4 regions of the Verrucosispora sp. NA02020 genome follow, and region 1 is predicted to be linked to each of the others. Evidence: riboswitches for the same ligand, from Rfam matches in the RefSeq annotation. Region 1 holds a riboswitch; each other region holds the start of a gene.

Region 1 (5,011 bases):
ACTGGCCGCCGTGGTCGGCACGCTGACCATGGTGGTCAGCGAGTTCGTCACCGGCCTGCCCGACCTCAGCCGCAACGCGGCCGACGGCATCGGTCAGATCCAGAACTGGCTGCGCGACGGGCCGCTGAACCTCTCCGACGGCACGTTGAACCAGTACATCCAAGCCGGGCAGAACTGGATCAACGAGAACACCCAGGCGCTGACCACCGGCGCGCTCTCCACCGCCGGCACGGTGGTGGAGATCTTCACCGGCGCGCTGCTGGTTCTCTTCGCCATGTTCTTCTTCCTCCGCGACGGCCAGCGCATCTGGCGGTTCATCGTGGGGATGTTCCCGGCCCCCGCCCGCTGGCGCCTCGACGACGCGGGCAGGGCCTCGTGGCAGACCCTGGTCGCCTACGTGCGGGCCACCGTGCTGGTGGCGTTCATCGACGCGGTGGGCATCGGTATCGCGCTGGTGCTGTTCGACGTGCCGTTCGCCTTCGCCCTGGCCGCGCTGGTCTTCCTCGGCGCGTTCATCCCGATCGTCGGTGCCACGCTCTCCGGCGCGGTGGCGGTGCTGGTCGCCCTGGTGGACGGCGGCTGGGTCACCGCGCTGTTCATCCTCGGCGCGGTGATCGTGGTGCAGCAGGTCGAGGGGAACGTCCTCCAGCCGTGGATCATGGGCAAGGCGGTGGCGCTGCACCCGCTGCCCGTGGTGCTGGCGGTCACCGCCGGTGTGGTGCTCGACGGCATCTTCGGCGCGCTCATCGCCGTACCGCTGATCGCCGTGCTCAACACCGCGGTCCGGCGGCTGGCCCGACGCCTCCCGCCGGCCGAGCAGCCACCGCCCCCGGAGGCGGTCGTGGTCAAGGCCACCACACCCTGACCCTTCCGGTCCTCTCGGGTGTGCGGTCCGTCGGCGGCGCCCGCCGGTGGGTGGCTCCCACCGGCGGGCACCACCGGTCAGGCGTCGCTCGGTGCGGGCGTCGGCCCGTCGGCGGCCAGTTCGGCGCGGACCGAGGCGGCGGCCCGGACCAGCGCGGTCAGTGCGGGACGGACCTCGTCGTAGCCCCGGGTCTTGAGCCCGCAGTCGGGGTTGACCCAGAGCCGGTCCGGCCCGACGACCGCCGCCGCCCGGCGCAGCGCGGTGACCACCTCGGCGCCGTCGGGCACCCGGGGCGAGTGGATGTCGTAGACACCCGGCCCGATGCCCCGGGTGTAGCCGACGGTGGCCAGGTCGTCGAGGATCTCCATCCGGGAACGGGACGCCTCGATGCTGGTCACGTCGGCGTCCAGGGCGTCGATGGCGGGCAGCACCTCGCCGAACTCCGAGTAGCACAGGTGGGTGTGGATCGCCGTGGCGTCGGCGACGCCGCTGGTCGCCAGTCGGAACGCCGCCACCGACCAGTCCAGGTAGCCGGCGTGGTCCCGGCGGCGTGGTGGCAGCAGTTCCCGCAGGGCGGGCTCGTCGACCTGGATGATCCGGATGCCCGCCGCCTCCAGGTCCCGCGCCTCGTCACGCAGGGCCAGGGCGACCTGCCGGGCGGTCTCCGCCAGCGGCTGGTCCACCCGGACGAACGACCAGGCCAGGATGGTCACCGGACCGGTGAGCATGCCCTTGACCGGCCGGTCGGTGAGGGACTGGGCGTACCGGGACCAGGTCACCGTGATCGGTGCGCGCCGGGTCACGTCGCCGTACAGGATCGGCGGGCGTACGCACCGGGAGCCGTACGACTGGACCCAGCCGTGGGCGGTGGCGGCGAAGCCGTCGAGGTGTTCGGCGAAGTACTGCACCATGTCGTTGCGCTCCGGCTCGCCGTGCACCAGCACGTCCAGCCCGAGGCGTTCCTGTTCGGCCACCACCTCGGCGATCTCGGCCCGCATCCGCTCGGCGTAGCCGGCCGCGTCCAGGCGACCGGCCCGGTGCTCGGCCCGGGCCCGGCGCAACGCCTCGGTCTGCGGGAACGACCCGATGGTGGTGGTCGCCAGCGCGGGCAGCCCGAGGCGTCGGCGCTGGGCCTCGGCGCGCTGCGGGTACGGGCCGCGTCGGGTGTGCTCGGGCCGCAGGGCCTCCAGGCGGGCACGGACCGCGTCGTCGCGCCACTGTGCCGGCACCGGCGCAGGCGCGGCGGGCAGCTCGCCCACCCCGTCGCGCAGCACCCGACCGAGCGCGACCACCTCGTCGACCTTCTGACGGGCGAACGCCAACCGGTCCCGTAGCCGGGGGTCCAGCTCGGTCTCGGCGGCCAGGTCCACCGGCACGTGCAGCAGCGAGCAGGAGGTGGACACCGCGACGGTGTCGGCGAGCCCGGTGAGGGTGGCGCCGACAGCCGCAGCGGCCCGCAGGTCGGTCCGCCACACGTTGCGGCCGTCGACCAGCCCGGCGACCACGGTCCGGCCCGGCAGCGCGCCGTGGCCGGCGAGCCGGTCCAGGTCACCCGGTCCGGCGACCAGGTCCAACCCGATCGCCTCGATCGGCGTGTCCAGCAAGGCGGGCAGCGCATCGCCGAGTTCGCCGAAGTAGGCGGCGACGAACAGGCGGGGCCGGTGGGTCAGCGCGCCGAGGCGGGCGTAGGCGGCGCTGAGGGCGCGGATCTCGGCGTCGGACCGGTCGCCGACGTACGCCGGTTCGTCGAGCTGCACCCACGGCACCCCGACGTCGGCGAGCGCGGTCAGCAGGTCGGCGTAGACGTCGACGAGGTCGTCCAGCCGGTCGAACGGGCGGAACCCGTCCGGCGCGTCGGCGGTGGGCTTGGCGAGCAGCAGCAGGGTGGCCGGGCCGACCAGCACCGGACGGGTGGTGATGCCGAGCGCCCGCGCCCGCCCGTACTCGGTCAGGGGCGTGTCGGCCCGGGCGGCGAAGGCGGTGTCCGGGCCGATCTCGGGCACCAGGTAGTGGTAGTTGGTGTCGAACCACTTCGTCATCTCCAGCGGCGGCTCCTGGGCGGTGCCGCGTGCCATGGCGAAGTAGGTGTCCAGCTCACCGAGGCCGAGCCGGCGGAACCGGTCGGGTACGGCGTCGACCGTGACGGCCGCGTCGAGCACGTGGTCGTAGAGCGAGAACGTGTTGGACGGTACGGCGGACAGGCCGGCGTCGTGCAACGTACGCCAGGTCTCCTCGCGTACCTGCGCGGCGGTGGCCCGCAGGGTCGGCTCGTCGATGCGGCCGGCCCAGTAGCCCTCGACCGCGGTCTTGAGTTCACGGCGCGGGCCGATGCGCGGATAGCCGAGCACGGTGCTCGTGCCGAACGGAGTGGTCATGTCGCCAGGGTTCCCTTCCCTCGAGGTCCGGCGGTACGGCTCCGGGGAAGGCTGGGGAGGGCACGGTGCGACGACCGACCTCGCCCGGGCCCTCCCGCGAGGCCGACGGCGGCGTGCGCGGCTGCGCACGCGGCACGGGCAGGTCTTCGGACTCGTGGGCGCGACCGGCTGGGCCGGTCTCCTACTGGCCGTCGCTTCCCGGACCCGACAGGGCGTCCAGTGCGTGTGACGGCGGTCGTTCCCACTCACCGCTGCGGGGCAGTCCCGGACTCACACCGGGTTCCCTCTTACGACGCCTCGACCGGACGGCCGGGGCGAACCAGTACCGTCTCGGATCCTAGCGTCCGGATCACGCGTGACGACCGGCGCGCGGGTGTGATGTCCGCACGGCGACACGGGGTCGAGCGGAGCGTGAACAACGACTCATCCGGCTTCCGCTGGCGTGATCTTGGTGTTAGCTTTTTGCAAAGGCTTGGCAAGAACAACGACTTTGCGTGGGAGAGCGGTGAGCGTCACCACCCTGCCGACGAGCCCGACGGACGTGCTCGGTGTGGCGGCGCAGCGCCGCCGGACCGGCCTCTGGCTGCTCGCGCTGACCCTCGGCCTGGTCCTGACCGGCCTGGTCGCGGTCGGGGCCGGGGCGATCGGCATCCCGCCGCTCACGGTGGCCCGGATCATCGGGCACCAGCTCGTCGGCGTGCCGGGCGAGGTGAGCTGGACCGGACCGCAGCAGGCGATCGTCTGGCAGGTCCGACTGCCCCGGGTCCTGCTCGGCATGCTGGTCGGCGCCGGGCTGGCGGTCTGCGGCGTGGCCTTGCAGGCCATGGTCCGCAACGTGCTCGCCGACCCGTACCTGCTGGGGATCAACTCCGGCGCCTCCAGCGGCGCGGCCGCCGCGATCCTCTTCGGCGCCGGCGCCGGCTTCGGCCAGTACGCGCTCTCCACCAGCGCGTTCGTCGGCGCGCTCGGCGCCTCGCTGCTGGTCTTCCTGATCGCGCGCAGCGGCGGCCGGGTCACCTCCATCCGGCTGCTGCTGGCCGGCGTCGCCGTCGGGTACGCGCTGTACGCCACCACCAGCTTCCTGATCTTCGCCTCCGGATCCGCCGAGGGTGCCCGGTCGGTGATGTTCTGGCTCCTCGGGTCGCTGGGCCTGGCCCGCTGGAACGCCCTGCTGCTGATCGCCGCCGTGGTGCTGATCGGCACCATCGGATACCTGACCGTCGTCGGACGGCGGCTCGACGTGCTGGCCATCGGCGACGAGACCGCGCACACCCTGGGCGTCTCGCCGGACCGGTTCCGCCTCCGGCTGCTCGTGCTGGTCTCGCTCAGCGTCGGCATCCTGGTCTCCGCCGCCGGCAGCATCGGTTTCGTCGGCCTGGTCGTGCCGCACCTGGCCCGCCGCATCGTCGGCGCACCGCACGTCCGGGTGGTGCCGGTGGCCGCGCTGCTCGGGGCGATCCTCCTGGTCTGGGCCGACGTGCTGGCCCGGGTGCTGCTGGCACCGCAGGAGATCCCGATCGGCATCATCACCTCCCTGCTCGGTGCCCCCTTCCTGCTGGTCCTGATCCGCCGTCTGCACGCCTCCGGCGCCTGAACGCCCGTCCGTCAAGGAGAACCGATGTTGAAGGCACGCCGCCTCGCCACCGCCGCCGCCTCCGCGTGCGTGCTGCTCGTCGCCGGGTGCGGCGGCGGCGCCGACGGACCGACCGACGCCGCCCCCGGCTACCCGGTCACCGTGACCAACTGCGGCGTGGACGTCACCTTCGACGCC
Region 2 (5,011 bases), 2.2 Mb from region 1:
CCTCGGCGACCGCTGCGGCGAGGCGGTGGATCGCGTCGTGGCCGCCGTGGTGGGCCGCCCCGCGCGAGACGAGCAGGACGTTCATACTGCCGGGGCCCGGTAGGTGATGACCGGTCGTCCATCATGGACCGTCACGTCGGCGTCCACGGCGTACACGTCGGCGAGCAGCGCAGGCGTCAGCACGTCGGCAGGCGTTCCGGTGGCGACGACCCGACCGTGGTGCAGCACCACCACGAGGTCGCAGAACATCGCGGCCAGGTTGAGGTCGTGCAGGGCGGCGAGGGTGGTGACGGCGCTGCGACGGACCAGGCCCAGCAGTTGGAGCTGGTGGCCGATGTCGAGGTGGTTGGTGGGCTCGTCGAGCAGGAGCAGTTGCGGTTCCTGGGCCAGGGCCCGGGCGAGTTGGACCCGTTGGCGTTCCCCGCCGGAGAGCGTCTGCCAGCGGCGGTGGGCGTACCCGGTCATGTCGACGCGGTCGAGCGCGTCGGCGGCGGCGGCCCGGTCGGTGTCGGTGTCCGACCAGCGGGAGCGGCGGTGCGGGGTGCGGCCGAGCAGCACCACGTCGAGCGCGGTCAGGTCGAGGTCGGTCTCGGCGTACTGGGCGAGCAGGGCCATCCGCCGTGCCGCGGTGGCACGCGGCAGCCCGGCCACGTCGTCGCCCGCGACGGTCACGGTCCCGGATCGGGGGGCGATCAACCCGGCGACGACCCGCAACAGGGTGGTCTTGCCGGACCCGTTGGGGCCGAGCAGTCCGACCAGGGTGCCGCGCGGCGCTGCGCACGTCACGCCGTCGAGGAGTCGCGCGGCCGGCACCGACCACGAGACGTCGCGGATCTCCAGCATCAGGTGTTCCGGTCCCCTCGGCGCAGCAGTAGCACGAACGCGGGCACCCCGAGCAGGGCGGTCAGCACGCCCACCGGCAGCTCGCGGGGGTCGAACAGGGTCCTGGCCGCGGTGTCCACCCAGATCAGGAAGATCGCTCCGGCGAGGACCACGACCGGCAGCAGCCGCCGGTGGTCGGGGCCGGTGAACCGCCGCACGGCGTGCGGCAGGATCAGGCCGACGAACCCGATCGCGCCGCTTATCGAGACCAGCACGGCGGTCAGCAGCGCCGTGGTGACCAGCAGCAGCCACCGGACACGCCGGACGTCCACGCCGAGGGCGGCGGCGGCCTCCTCGCCGAACGCGAACGCGTTGAGCGCGCGGGCGAACCGGAGGATCACGGCGAACCCCACCGCGAGCAGCGGCGTCGCCCACGCCAGTGCGGTCCAGTCGACGCGGGCGAGCGAGCCGGACAGCCAGAAGGTGATGCTCTGGGTGGCATGCGGATGGGCCACCCAGATGATCACGAACGTCGTCAGCGCGGCGCAGAGCTGCGCGACGGCGACGCCGGCCAGCACCACCCGGGTCGGTCGCAGGACCGCGCGCCGGCCGGCGGCGGCGACCACGACGGCGAACGCGGCGAGCGCCCCCACGAACGCGCCCCCGGTGAGCGCCACGGCACCCGCGCCGAGTCCCAGGACCAGGACGGCCACGGCACCCAGCGACGCCCCCGAGGAGACACCCAGGAGGTACGGGTCGGCGAGCGGATTGCGGGTGACGGTCTGCATGACCGCCCCGCAGGCGGCGAGGCCGGCCCCGACCACGGCGGCGCCCAGCACCCTCGGCAGCCGCAGTTCCCACACGATGTGGTCGCGCAGCAGCGGCACGTCGGCGCTCGTCAGGCCGAGATGATCGGTGATCACCAGCCACACGGTGCCCAGCGACAGGTCTGCGGGCCCCACCGTCACGGCCGCGCCCACCGACAACACCAGGCCACCCGCGAGTACGACCACCACGGCCACCATGCGCACCGCTCGGACCGGCTTCGCCGGCGTAGTCTGCGCCGGCCGGGTGGTGACGGTGGTCAGCTGCTCACCCCGCCGACGCCCCGGGCCAGCGCCTCCACGGCGAGCACGTTCCGCACCCCGGCCGCGGTGGAGGAGAAGGCCAGGGTGACGTACCGCTTGCCCTTGACGGCCGGCAGGTCCCTGAGCGCCGCGTGCTTCTCGAGGAACGCCTGCTTGTCGGCGGCGGTGTCCCAGCTCGCGTCGACGAGCACGATGACGTCGGGGTTGCGCTCGACGACGGCCTCCCAGTTGGTGTCGGCCCAACTGCCGGTCAGGTCGTCGAAGACGTTGGTGACCCCGGCCGCAGACATGATCATCGCCGGGCCGCCACAGCAGGCGCCGGCACTGGGCGCGTCGTTGCCGCCGTCCCACCAGAGCACCCGCGTGCCCTTCGCGCCCGCCGACACGTTCGCGATGCGCTGCTTCTGGTCGGCGATCAGCGTCTCGGCCCGCTCCGCGACGCCGAAGATCGTGGCGATCTCCCGGATCTCGGTGAACACGTCGTCGATCGCCAGCTTCGCCGGTCGCGTCTCCTTCGGACATCCGGCGGCGGAGACGTACGTGCCCACGCCGAGTTTCTGCCAGTCGGCGCGGTCACCGGCCCCCTCGTCGCCGAACGCGCTCGCGAAGGAGGCGTAGACGAAGTCGGGCTCCAGTTCGAGCAACTTCTCCTTCGACGGGTACTCCTTGGCCAACACCGGCACCTTCGCGTACGCGGCGGCGTACTCGGGTAGCACCTCGTCGTCGAGGTAGGCGGTGCCGGCCATGCGGTCCTCCAGGCCGAGCGCCAACATGATCTCGGTGGCAGGCTGGTTCATCGTCACCACCCGCGCCGGAGGGCTCGGGACCGTGACCGGTGTGCCGCAGTTGGTCACCGAGACCGGCCCGGCGGCGGGGGCCGTGGCAGTCGGCTCACTGTGGCCGGTCGCGGAGCATCCGCCGACCAGGGCGAGCATGACGGAGAGCGGCGCGGCAACGCGCCAGGACGCAGGGAACCGCATAGCGGGACCACCTTCCAGCACCTCGTGGACGGGTCGTACAGGTGCCGTGGCCGGTCTCCTGGCTGACGGGTGGTGCGCCGGTGGCCGGCCTTCCCAGGCATACGCCCAGTGACCTTGCGGTGGCCTCCAGCATCCCGATCACAGTGGCGAGGGCCGCACCGGTTTCACACCGGCTTCCCGAGCACCACGGCGAGGTCACCCTAACCAACGCAGGCAGCACCGTCAGTGGCCTAGATCATGGCGGGAGTCCACGTCGGCTCCGCCTGCCCCGGGACGGCCATTGCGGGATCGTTGAACGGGTGTTTAATCTGGTGTCGTGGCGTCGGACGACGTGATGTCGGCAGGGCGCGGTGGCGAGTTCGCCACCGCGAGCCGTATCCGTGACGCCGCCATCTCCCGCTTCGCTCGGGAGGGATTCGGTGCCGGGCTGCGCGCCATCGCCGCCGACGCCGGTGTCGCCGCCGGTCTGATCGTTCATCACTTCGGCTCGAAGGACGGCCTGCGTCGCGCCTGCGACGAACAGGTGCTCGCCGTGATGCGCGAGCAGAAGGCGAAGACACTGACCGACGGCACCGGCACGACCCTGTTGGCGCAACTGGCGGAGGTCGAGCAGTACGCGCCGATCGTGCGATACCTGCTGCGCAGCATGCAGGCCGGTGGTGAGCTGGTGGCCACACTCATCGAGCACATGATCGCCGACGCGGAGGAATACCTCTCCACGTCCGAGTCCGCCGGTGTGATCAAGCCCAGCCGGGACCCCGCCGCCCGTGCGCGGTATCTGGCCTACCAGGCCACCGGCAGCATGGTGCTCTGGTTCACCCTGCACGGAGCCGGTGCCGCCCCGGACCAGTTCGCGGCCCTGTTCCGCCGCTACATCGACGATCTCACGTTGCCGGCCCTGGAGTTGTTCACCGAAGGGCTGCTCGTCGACCGGTCGATGCTCGACGAGTACCTGATGTACGTCCCGGATCCGCCTGCCGCCCCCGGCGCGGACACCGCTGCACCGTAGTCACCACATTGCCCTCTGGGCGTGGCCCCTCCTTCCACCGCCGGTCCCACCGGTCGGCGGCATCCGTTCCGGCCCGGTGTGCCGGGCCTTCCTCGAACGAGGTCTCCCGCGATGACTGCTGCCATCGACATCCGACACGTCACCAAGTCCTTCGGCCGCGTCCGCGCGTTGGACGGGCTGGACCTGCACGTCGCCGCCGGCACCGTGCACGGCTTCCTCGGCCCCAACGGCGCCGGCAAGTCCACCACCATCCGGATCCTGCTGGGCCTGCTGCGCGCCGACGAAGGCCAGGCCCGGCTGCTCGGCGGTGACCCGTGGGCGGACGCGGTGTCCCTGCACCGTCGGCTCGCGTACGTCCCCGGCGACGTGGAACTGTGGCCGAACCTCACCGGCGGCGAGGCGATCGACCTGTTCGCCCGGCTGCGCGGCGGTGCCGACCCGGTCCGCCGCGACGAACTGTGCCAACGCTTCGACCTGGACCCGAGCAAGAAGGGCCGCACCTACTCCAAGGGCAACCGGCAGAAGGTGGCGCTCATCTCCGCGCTCGCCAGCGACGTGGAACTGCTGCTGCTCGACGAGCCCACCGCGGGGCTTGACCCACTCATGGAGGCGGTGTTCCAGGAGTGCATCCGCGAGGCCAAGGAGGCCGGCCGGTCGGTGCTGTTGTCCAGTCACATCCTCGCGCAGGTCGAGGTGCTCGCCGACCAGATCTCGATCATCCGGCAGGGACGCATCGTCGAGACCGGCTCGCTGACCGAGCTACGCCACCTGACCCGTACGTCGGTCGACGTGGTCACCGACCAGCCCGCCGACGCGGTGGCCGGGATGGCCGGTGTACACGGACTGCGGGCCGAGGACGGCCACCTCCGCTTCGAGGTCGACGGCGAACACCTCGCCGCCGTGGTGCGCCGGCTCGGCGACCTGGAGGTGCAAGGACTGACCGTCCGCCCGCCGACCTTGGAGCAGTTGCTGCTGCGTCACTACGGCGACCAGCCCGCGCACGCCTCGGCCACGGAGGTGGCGTGATGACCACGACGACGCCGCGCGGCCCGGTACGCACCGGTTCCTCCGCCACCGGGACCGGCACCCTGCTCAGGTTCATGCTGCGCCGG
Region 3 (5,011 bases), 1.7 Mb from region 1:
CACGAGGTGCCGCGCTGACACGGGGTGAACCGGCGCGCGGATCGGCATAGTCTGGGCCCATGCCGAAAGCGATCTGGAACGACCTGGTCATCGCCGAGAGCACGGACACCGTCGTGGTCGAGGGTAACCACTACTTCCCCCGCGCGGCGCTCCGCGACGACCTGTTGCGCGAGTCCGACACGCACACGCACTGCCCGTGGAAGGGCACCGCGTCCTACTACACGCTCGATCACGACGGGAAGACCAGCGTGGACGCCGTCTGGTACTACCCGGAGCCGTTGCCGGAGGCGGAGATGGTCCGGGACCGGGTCGCGTTCTGGAAGGACGTCACGGTCGTCGGGTGACCACCACCGCGGTCACCCAGAGCACGATGGCCGCGCCGAACGAGGTGACGGCCGCCGCGAGTTCCGGCATTCCCATGACGTAGGCGCCGAAGGACACGACCGCCACCAGGGCGAGTGCGAGTGCTGTCCACACGTACTCGCGTTGGCGGAGGATCGCGACGAGCGGCACGAAGTGCGCCGCGACGATGACCAGGACGAGGGTGGGGATCAGCCTCGGGTGTCCGGTCGGCACGGCGACCAGGCAGACGCCGCCGATCAACAGTCCCTGTACGACGCCGACTCGGTTGAACCGGCGCATCCAGGACGCCGACAGTCGGCGGTGGTCCTGCGGTCGAGGCCGGGTCATCCCCAGGGCGAGGACGGTGGCGGTGATCACGGTCGCGGCGACGAGCAGCGGGATGCGCGCGGCGGCGGGCGCGGGGTGCAGGCCGGAGACCGCCCAGAGCAGGGCGAAGCCGGCGAGGACGAGGGTCCCGGTGCGGGCCAGGGCACGCTCGGACACGGCGACGTCCTCGGTGCGCGTGCGGGTTTCTCCGGTGTCGGTCATGACGTCCCTTCCCTGGTCACGGAGCCGGGCAGCAGGTCGTGGGCATGGCTGCCGTTCGCTCGCAGGACGGGTGGTGAACTATCGCTCAGCATAGTGAACGTTTGTGCACCCGTCGAGTCGAGGGTCTGCCCGACTCGACGACGTCACTCAGCCGTCGGCCGGGACGGGCTCCTGGATCGCGGTGCCGGAGTAGAGCCGGTCGATGGTGCCCCACCAGCGCCGCAGGCCGTCGTGGCCCATCGGATCGGTGCCGAGCACGTCGGTGATGCGGTCGCGCAGCAGGATGATGGAGAGCTCGTGGGCCAGCAGCACGACCGCGAGCTGTGCCCGGTCCACGTCCGGGGCGACCGCGCCCGCGTCGGCCATCCGGTGCATGAGCGAGTCGGCGAACCCCTGCAGCATCCGGTACGCCTCGACCGAGCGCGACGTGGTGCCGACGAGCAGGTGCGCGAGATACCGGGTGGCCGACGGGGAGGACAGCGCGTCGGCCGACGCGAGGAAGCGGTCGGGCGGGCCGGAACCGGCTGTCTCGGCGAGTGCCTCCAGCGCGTTGCCCAACACGCCCAGCACGTGCGCGTCCACGGCGGCGACCAGGCCCTCCCGCGACCCGTAGTGCTTGATGATGAGCGACTGCGAGACTCCCGCGCGCTCCGCCACCTGCTTGAGCGACGCGGCCGCCGGCCACTGTTCGCCGAAGAGTTCCAGGGCCGTGTCCCGAATGATCGCCTTGGCGGTGCGATCCTCGGGTGCATACATGTTCACCACAGTAGCAATCCCGGCGTTCGCTGCGAACGGGCCGGCAGTGCCACCGGCGTCAGGTCAGTGCCCCGGCCATCCGCCGCACTCCTTCGGCGACCAGCTCGGGGGTGGTGCCGAGGTTGAATCGCGCGTGTCCCGCTCCCCCGGTGCCGAAGACGGGGCCGGGACTGAGCGCCACCCGGCCGCGTTCGAGGAAAGTCGCGGCGGGGTCGTCACCGAGGCCGAGGGCGCGGCAGTCGAGCCAGGCCAGATAGGTGCCCTCGCCAGGGCGGTATCGGACCGCGGGAAGGTGTTCGGCGAGTAGCCGGGCGAGGAGACGACGGTTCTCGTCGAGATCGGCCAGGAGGGCGTCGAGCCATCCGCCGCCGTCCCGCAGGGCGGCGACGTGGGCCAGCACTCCGACATGGCTGGGGCTCTCGTTGACCCAGGCGGGGATGCGGGCGAGATCGTCGACCGCAGCGGGTCCGGCGACGGCGACGGCGGCCTTGAGACCGGCGAGGTTCCAGGCCTTGGACGCGGAGATCACCGAGAAGCCGTTCTCGGCGCCCGGCACGCTCAGGTACGGCGTGAACCTCGCCCCGGCCAGCACCAGCGGCGCGTGGATCTCGTCGACCACCACACGCACACCATGCCGGTCCGCCAGTGCGGCGACCTCGGCGAGTTCGTCGGCGGTGTGCACGGTGCCGGTCGGGTTGTGCGGGCTGCACAGCAGGTACGCGGGCCGGGAGCCACGACGTGCCGCGCGCCGGAACGCGTCGTCCAGGACCGTCATGTCGATCCGGCCGTCCGTGCCGAGCGGGGCCTCTTCGATGGGGCGACCGGTACGCCCCACCACCTGGTAGAACGGCGCGTAGACCGGGCAGTTGACCACGACAGCGTCCGTCCGGCCGCAGATCACGTCGAGGACCTCGACGATGCCGCTCATCACGTCCGGGACCATCGTGGTGCGGTCCACGGCGATGCCGTCGAAGTCCCAGCGGTCGCGGGCGAAGTTGGCGAGCGCCTCGGCGTAGGCGGTGCCGGCGGGGTAGCCCGTGTCACCACGTCGGACGGCCTCTGTGATCGCGTCGACGACCGGCCCGGCCAGCGGCGCGTCCAGTTCCGCCACGAACATCGGCAGCACGTCGCCCGGGTGGGCGCGCCACTTCTCGCTCGTCCGCTTCCGGAGCTGATCGAGGGTGAGCTGCCGCAGGGGCGTGGTCTCGGAGGTCACGGCACCGAGACTAGTGACTCGATCGGGCAGCGCCGACGGACGACGGTGTCCGGTAGGGTGCTCGGCGGCACGAACTGTTGCGAGGTGCCCCGCCGGTGGTGGGGAGAATCGGGAAGCCGGTGAGAGTCCGGCACGGGCCCGCCGCGGTGACCGGGGAGCTGCCGCCCACGCGCGTCACGCGCAGCCACTGGCCCGGCTCGGGCCGGGAAGGCGGGCGGTGAGGTGACGATCCGGAAGTCCGAAGACCGGCCTCGCGCCTGGTTGCCCTGCCGTGAGGGCAGGGCCTGGAGCGCAGCGGGAGCCTGCCCATGTTCGACGATGTGTACGAGGTCATCCACGCCCGCCGGGACGTACGGGGCGAGTTCACCGGCGCGCCGATCCCGGCCGAGGTCCTCGATCGGGTACTGGCCGCCGCGCATGCCGCGCCCAGCGTCGGTCTGTCGCAGCCGTGGGACTTCATCCTGGTCCGCGATCCTGGGTTGCGGGCGGAGTTCCACCGCCACGTGCAGCAGGAACGGGACGTCTTCGCCGCCGGTCTGCACGGGGAGGAGGCGCGCCGGTTCAGCCGGATCAAGATCGACGGGGTGGTGGAGTCGACGCTCTCCGTCGTGGTGACGTACGACCCGGACCGGGGGTCCCCGACGGTGCTGGGTCGGCACGCCATCGCCGACGCCGGCCTGTACTCGGTGTGCCTGGCGATCCAGAATCTGTGGCTGGCGGCCACGGCCGAGCGGCTCGGCGTGGGGTGGGTCTCGTTCTACCGGGAGCCGTTCGTGCGGGACCTGCTGCGGATCCCGGCGGGTGTCCGCCCGGTGGCCTGGCTGTGCCTGGGTCCGGTCACCCACCTGGAGCAGGTGCCGGACCTGGAGCGACACGGCTGGCGGCAGCGCCGTCCCTGGCAGGCAGCGGTGCACCGGGACCGGTGGGAGCCGTCGGACCGCTGATCCCGGGTGCGCGTCAGCCGGGGGCGAGGAGGCAGAACTCGTTGCCCTCCGGGTCGGCCATGACCGTCCACGGGAGATCGTCGCGGCCCACGTCCACGGTGGTGGCGCCCAGTGTCCGCAGCCTGTCCACCTCGGCCTGCGGGTCGTCACCGGGATACGGGCGGACGTCGAGGTGGACCCGGTTCCAGCCGGTCTTCACGTCGGGCGTGCGGAGGAAGTGCAGGTACGGGCCCACGTCGGCGGCGGAGCGCAGGACCGCTGCGCGGTCGGTGACGTCGTGCACACGCCAGTCCGTGGCGGTGCTCCAGAAGTCGGCCATGGCGCGCGGGTCCGCGCAGTCGACCACGACGGCGGCGACCGGTCCGACGTCCTGGAGCGTCGGCCGGGGTTCCAGGACGCAGAACTCGTTGCCCTCCGGGTCGGCCATCACCGTCCACGGGACGTCGCCCTGACCCACGTCGGCGGGGGTGGCACCGAGTTCCTTCAGACGCGCGACCGTCGCGGCGTGATGGTCCGCCGAGGTGGTGGCGAGGTCGAGGTGTACCCGGTTCTTCGCCGTCTTGGGTTCTGCGGAGACGACGAGGTCGACGAAGACGGCGACCGGGTCGGGATAGTCGACACCCTCGGGTTCGAGGTTGGTGACGCCTGGCTCCTCGCTGGAGATCCCCCAACCGAGAGCCGCCGCCCAGAAAGCGCCCAGCGCGGAGTCGTCCCGGGCCTTCATGTTGATCTGCACGAGTCGCGTTGCCATCCGGCGATGCTAGCGGCATCGCGAAACGAATTCGATTTACTTGATGCCGGTCGATACACCTCCGTGAAGTTTCGGAATTTATGCCCGACTTGTCCGCATTAGAGCTTTATCGTGTCCCTGCGTGACAGCACGCCAACGGGGATGCACGAGGAGGACAAGTTGACTGGACCGACAGGGATGACGACGGGCGAGTCGAGCAGTCGAGGAGGTCGTCGCAAGCTCAAGGCGATCCTGGCCGGCGGGCTCGCGCTCGGCCTCGGCGCCACGATCACCCTCGCCGCCTGGAACGACTCCGAGTACGCCTCGGGCACGTTCACCGCCGGTAGCTTCAGCATGGAGGGCAGCACGGACGGCACCACCTACGCCGAGCACCCGACCGCCGGCACGGCGGCGGCGTTGGCGTTCAGCACGGGCTTCGACAACATGAGCCCGGACGACGTGGTCGCCGCACCG
Region 4 (5,011 bases), 1.5 Mb from region 1:
GCGGATACCGGGTGTGGGTCCGTCGAGGTCGCCGGTGGCGCGGGGTCGGACGTCGACGGGCGTGGGCGGCTGGTCGCCGCCAGGTGCCAGCGGCGTTCCCGTTCGGCGAAGTCACCGGCCAGGTAGCGTTCGCGCATCCGTCGCCGCCGCAGCTTGCCGCTGGTGGTGCGGGCGAACGCGCCGGGCGGAAGCGGCAGCACCCGCACGTCGTGGTGCCCGGCCGCCTCGGCGACCCGGGCCCGCGTGGCGTCGAGCACCACGGCTGCCCCGGCGGGCGGACGGGCCCAGGCCACGAAGACCACGATCCGCTCGCCGCCGCTGTCCGGGTCGGTGCAGCCGACCACCGCGGTCATCGTGGCCGGCAGCCCGGCGGTGGCGGCGGCCACCGCCTCCAGGTCGGACGCGTGGAACGTCCGGCCGTTGACGAAGATCACGTCCTTCGCGCGGCCGGTCACACAGAGCCGGCCGGCGCGTTGGAAGCCCAGGTCACCGGTGCGCAGCCAGCCGTCCACGAAGGTCTCCCGGCTGGCCTGCGGATCCCGGTGGTAGCCGCGCGCCACGTTCGGGCCGCGTACCTCGACCAGGCCCACCCGCTCCTCGGGCAGCGGACGGTGCCGCTCGTCGACGACGCGTACCTCGCAGCCGGGCACGGGGTGTCCCAGGTCCATCAGCTCCACCGCGTGCCTACCCGGCGCGGTGCTCACCGCCCGGCCCCGGCTCAGCGCGGCACGGTCCAGCACCAGCGGCGCGGCGACCTCCCCGGGCGGCGGGAAGGTCACCGCGAGGGTCGCCTCCGCCAGGCCGTACACCGGTCGCAGGGCGGCCGGGGCGAGCCCGGTCGGGCGGACGTGCGTCAGGAAGGCCCGCCACACCGTGGGGGAGATGGGCTCCGCGCCCACCACCACGCACCGGACGCGGCTCAGGTCGAGCGTGGCGAGAAGATCCGCCGGGACCCGGCGGACCGCCAGCGCCAGCGCGAAGTTCGCCGCCGAGAGCAGGGTCGCGCGATGCCGGTGGGCGGCGGTGAACCACAGTGCCGGGCGCTTGGCGAACGCCATCGGAGGTACGCGGACCTGCGTGCACCCGATGGCCAGCGGGGTCAGGTGAGTGCCGATCAACCCCATGTCGTGGAAGTACGGCATCCAGGTGACCAGCACGTCGTCCGGTCCGGCGCCGCTGGCCAGCCGGGACTGCTCCACATTGGCCAGCACGTTGGCGTGGGTCAGCTCCACCCCGCGCGGCGTGCCGGTGCTGCCGGAGGAGAACTGGAGGAACGCCACGTCGTCGGGGTCGGCGGCGAACGACTCCTCCAGCGGGGGGCTGGTACGCAGGTCGACCAGCCGCAGCACCAGGCCCGCCAGCCCGTCGGCGACCGCCCCGGTGGCGTCGTCCACCACGGTCACCGCGTCGGCGAGCAGCTCGCGCACCGCCCGTACCCGGGCCGGTTCGGGCGGCAGCGGCACCGGGACCAGCCCGGCGGCGAGCGCCCCCCAGAACAGCGGCTGGAAGTCGTCGCCGGCGTCGGCGACCAGGATCACCGGGGTGCCGGGGATCACGCCGGCCGCCCGGTAGCCGCCCGCCACCCGCAGCGACTCGTCCCGCAACTGCCGCACGGTGACGGTGCGCTCGGTGCCGTCCTCGCGAACGTGCACGACCACCTGGTCGGGTGCGCGATCTGCGGCCTGGACGAGGACGTCGAGCAGTGTCCGTCGGTCGCCGGGTCCGGCCGCAGTCTGCACGCGACGATGCTAGTGGGCATGATCGAGTACCCGGCCGACGGTCGCCGGGATGCCCGTCATCTGACACGCGACACGCCCGGCACAGCATCTGGTGTTGCCATCTCCGCACCGCACCCATATATGGTGTGCCCCGTAGCTGGTTCGACCGCCGCTCCACGGCGGTCGAGGCAAGAGGGAACCCGGTGTGAATCCGGGACTGCCCCGCAGCGGTGAGTGGGAACGACCGCCGTCATCACGCACTGGACCCGCCAGGTCTGGGAAGCGACGGCCAGTAGGCGCGAGCATCAGGCCCACGAGTCCGAAGACCTGCCAGCGCGCCGCACGCGACGTGTGCGGCGGTCGAAGGCCGCGTGGGACGGCCGACGCCAGGAGCTGGTCGTCACGGCAGCAGTGCCGTCGGCAGACCGGCGGCGTCCTCCCGCGCGGACCCGACGATCTCGGGGACAGGCGTGAGGAGGGGAACATGACGGTGACCCAGGAGCAGGCGGGGCCGGAGCAACGCCGGCACGTCATGCAGGTCCGCAAGCGGAACGGCGACACCGAGCCGGTGGACGTCAACAAGATCGTCAAGGCGGTCGAGCGGTGGGTCGCCGACCTGGACGAGATCGACCCGCTGCGGGTGGCGACGAAGACCATCAGCGGGCTGTACGACGGCGCGACCACGGCCGAGATGGACAAGCTCTCCATCCAGACCGCGGCCGAACTGATCGGTGAGGAGCCGCAGTACTCGAAGTTGGCGGCCCGACTGCTGGCCGCGTACGTGGACAAGGAGGTCCGCGGACAGCAGGTGGCCAGCTTCAGCCAGTCCATCCGGTACGCACACGGCCTGGGCCTGATCGGCGACGACACCGCCGCGTTCGTGGCCCGCAACGCCCGCAAGCTGGACGACGCCGTCGACCCGGCGGGGGACCTGCGCTTCGAGTACTTCGGCCTGCGCACCGTCGCCGACCGGTACCTGCTGCGGCACCCGCAGACCCGGCTCGTGGTGGAGACGCCGCAGTACTGGCTGCTGCGGGTCGCCTGCGGCCTGTCCCAGACGCCCGGCGAGGCGATCGGCTTCTACCGGCTGATGTCCAGCCTGGCCTACCTGCCCAGCTCGCCGACGCTGTTCAACTCCGGCACCCGGCACACGCAGATGTCCTCGTGCTTCCTGGTCGACTCGCCGCGCGACGAGCTCGACTCCATCTACGAGCGCTACCACCAGGTCGCGAAGCTGTCCAAGTTCTCCGGTGGCATCGGCATCTCCTGGTCCCGGGTGCGCGGTCGGGGCGCCCTGATCCGGGGCACCAACGGCAGGTCGAACGGCATCGTGCCGTTCCTCAAGACACTGGACGCCGGGGTGGCCGCGGTCAACCAGGGCGGCCGTCGCAAGGGCGCGGCCTGCGTCTACCTCGAACCGTGGCACCCGGACGTGGAGGAGTTCCTCGAACTGCGGGACAACACCGGCGAGGAGTCCCGGCGTACGCACAACCTGAACCTCGCCAACTGGATTCCGGACGAGTTCATGCGCCGGGTCGAGGCGGACGGCGACTGGTCGCTGGTCGACCCGTCGGACGCCCCCGAGCTGCCCGACCTGTTCGGTGAGGCGTTCGACGAGGCGTACCGCGCGGCGGAGAAGAAGGCGGTCAAGACCGTCAAGGCCCGCGACCTGTACGGCCGGATGATGCGGACGCTCGCGCAGACCGGCAACGGGTGGATGACCTTCAAGGACGCCTCGAACCGGCTCTCCAACCAGACCGGTGCCCCGGGCAACACCATCCACCTGTCGAACCTCTGCACCGAGATTCTGGAGGTCAACGACGACGCCGAGACGGCGGTCTGCAACCTCGGGTCGGTCAACCTGGGCGCGCACGTCACCGCGGACGGGGTCGACTGGGAGCGGCTGCGCGCGACGGTGCGTACCGCCGTGGTGTTCTTGGACCGGGTGATCGACATCAACTACTACCCGGCCGAGCAGGCGGCGGCGTCGAACCCGCGCTGGCGCCCCGTCGGGCTCGGGCTGATGGGCCTCCAGGACGCGCTCTTCACGCTGCGCCTGCCGTTCGACTCCCCGGCCGCCCGGGAGCTGTCGACCCGCGTGCAGGAGGAGATCTTCCTGACCGCGTTGGAGACCTCGTCCGGGCTCGCCGAGCGGTTCGGCCCGCATCCCGCGTACGCCGAGACCCGCGCCGCCCGGGGTGAGCTGCACCCGGACCTGTGGGGCGCCGAGGTCGGCCAGACCGGGCGGTGGGCCGCGCTGCGCGAGACGATCGGTCGGCACGGCCTGCGGAACTCGCTGCTGGTGGCGATCGCCCCGACCGCCACCATCGCCTCGATCGCCGGCTGCTACGAGTGCATCGAGCCGCAGGTGTCCAACCTGTTCAAGCGCGAGACGATGTCCGGCGAGTTCCTCCAGATCAACACCTATCTGGTCCGCGAACTGAAGGCGCGCGGGCTGTGGACGGCCCCGATCCGGGAGCAGATCAAGCGCGCCGAAGGTTCCGTGCAGGGCGTGGTCGAGCTGCCCGCCGACGTACGCGAGCTGTTCCGGACTGCGTGGGAGCTGCCGCAGCGGGCGCTGATCGACCTGGCGGCGGCCCGCGCCCCCTTCATCGACCAGTCGCAGTCGCTGAACCTGTTCCTGAGCGCGCCGACCATCGGCAAGCTCTCCTCGATGTACCTGTACGCCTGGAAGTCCGGGCTGAAGACCACGTACTACCTGCGGTCGCGTCCGGCGACCCGGATCCAGCAGGCCACTGTCGCCGTCACCCCGAGCGTCACGCCGGTCGTGGCGGTCAGCGACGACGAGGCGTTGGCCTGCTCCCTGGAGAACCCCGAGAGCTGCGAGGCATGCCAGTGACCACCGTCTCCGAGACCAGCACCAGCACGAGCACCGGCGTGGGGGAGCGGCACCTGCTGCTCGATCCCGGCATGGACCTGACCCTGCGGCCGATGCGCTACCCGCAGTTCTTCGACCGCTTCAAGGACGCCATCAAGAACACCTGGACGGTGGAGGAGGTCGATCTGCACTCCGACCTCGCCGACCTGGCCAAGCTCTCCCCGGCCGAGCAGCACCTGGTGTCCCGGCTCGTGGCGTTCTTCGCCACCGGCGACACCATCGTCGCCAACAACCTCGTGCTCAACCTCTATCAGCACGTCAACTCGCCGGAAGGCCGGCTGTACCTCTCCCGGCAGCTGTTCGAGGAAGCGGTGCACGTCCAGTTCTACCTGAACCTGCTGGACACCTACGTCCCGGACGAGAAGCAACGGTTCGAGGCGTTCGCGGCGGTGGA

The links. Region 1 has a riboswitch for cobalamin ahead of metE (5-methyltetrahydropteroyltriglutamate--homocysteine S-methyltransferase). Riboswitches for the same ligand answer to the same signal wherever they lie in the genome.
Region 2: another riboswitch for cobalamin. It lies ahead of HUT12_RS11650 (ABC transporter substrate-binding protein); the one in region 1 lies ahead of metE (5-methyltetrahydropteroyltriglutamate--homocysteine S-methyltransferase).
Region 3: another riboswitch for cobalamin. It lies ahead of bluB (5,6-dimethylbenzimidazole synthase); the one in region 1 lies ahead of metE (5-methyltetrahydropteroyltriglutamate--homocysteine S-methyltransferase).
Region 4: another riboswitch for cobalamin. It lies ahead of HUT12_RS14825 (ribonucleoside-diphosphate reductase subunit alpha); the one in region 1 lies ahead of metE (5-methyltetrahydropteroyltriglutamate--homocysteine S-methyltransferase).

Annotation. Positions count from the first base shown of each region.
Region 1 is NZ_CP054923.1:4,849,009-4,854,019, forward strand. Features, by position in the region: gene HUT12_RS21195 (AI-2E family transporter) at 1-865, shown strand, start outside; gene metE (5-methyltetrahydropteroyltriglutamate--homocysteine S-methyltransferase) at 943-3,240, opposite strand; cobalamin riboswitch at 3,360-3,579, opposite strand; gene HUT12_RS21205 (iron ABC transporter permease) at 3,746-4,834, shown strand; gene HUT12_RS21210 (ABC transporter substrate-binding protein) at 4,859-5,011, shown strand, end outside.
Region 2 is NZ_CP054923.1:2,641,099-2,646,109, reverse strand. Features, by position in the region: gene HUT12_RS11665 (ferredoxin) at 1-85, opposite strand, end outside; gene HUT12_RS11660 (ABC transporter ATP-binding protein) at 82-843, opposite strand; gene HUT12_RS11655 (iron ABC transporter permease) at 843-1,835, opposite strand; gene HUT12_RS11650 (ABC transporter substrate-binding protein) at 1,907-2,890, opposite strand; cobalamin riboswitch at 2,921-3,094, opposite strand; partial or broken gene HUT12_RS33350 (TetR family transcriptional regulator) at 3,225-3,392, shown strand; gene HUT12_RS11645 (hypothetical protein) at 3,426-3,899, shown strand; gene HUT12_RS11640 (ABC transporter ATP-binding protein) at 4,011-4,925, shown strand; gene HUT12_RS11635 (ABC transporter permease) at 4,925-5,011, shown strand, end outside.
Region 3 is NZ_CP054923.1:3,172,648-3,177,658, reverse strand. Features, by position in the region: gene HUT12_RS13860 (metallophosphoesterase) at 1-18, shown strand, start outside; gene HUT12_RS13855 (DUF427 domain-containing protein) at 60-344, shown strand; gene HUT12_RS13850 (hypothetical protein) at 328-891, opposite strand; gene HUT12_RS13845 (TetR/AcrR family transcriptional regulator) at 1,039-1,647, opposite strand; gene HUT12_RS13840 (MalY/PatB family protein) at 1,706-2,863, opposite strand; cobalamin riboswitch at 2,929-3,132, shown strand; gene bluB (5,6-dimethylbenzimidazole synthase) at 3,172-3,807, shown strand; gene HUT12_RS13830 (VOC family protein) at 3,821-4,558, opposite strand; gene HUT12_RS13825 (SipW-dependent-type signal peptide-containing protein) at 4,718-5,011, shown strand, end outside.
Region 4 is NZ_CP054923.1:3,393,756-3,398,766, forward strand. Features, by position in the region: gene HUT12_RS14820 (non-ribosomal peptide synthetase/type I polyketide synthase) at 1-1,739, opposite strand, end outside; cobalamin riboswitch at 1,860-2,068, shown strand; gene HUT12_RS14825 (ribonucleoside-diphosphate reductase subunit alpha) at 2,203-4,578, shown strand; gene HUT12_RS14830 (ribonucleotide-diphosphate reductase subunit beta) at 4,569-5,011, shown strand, end outside.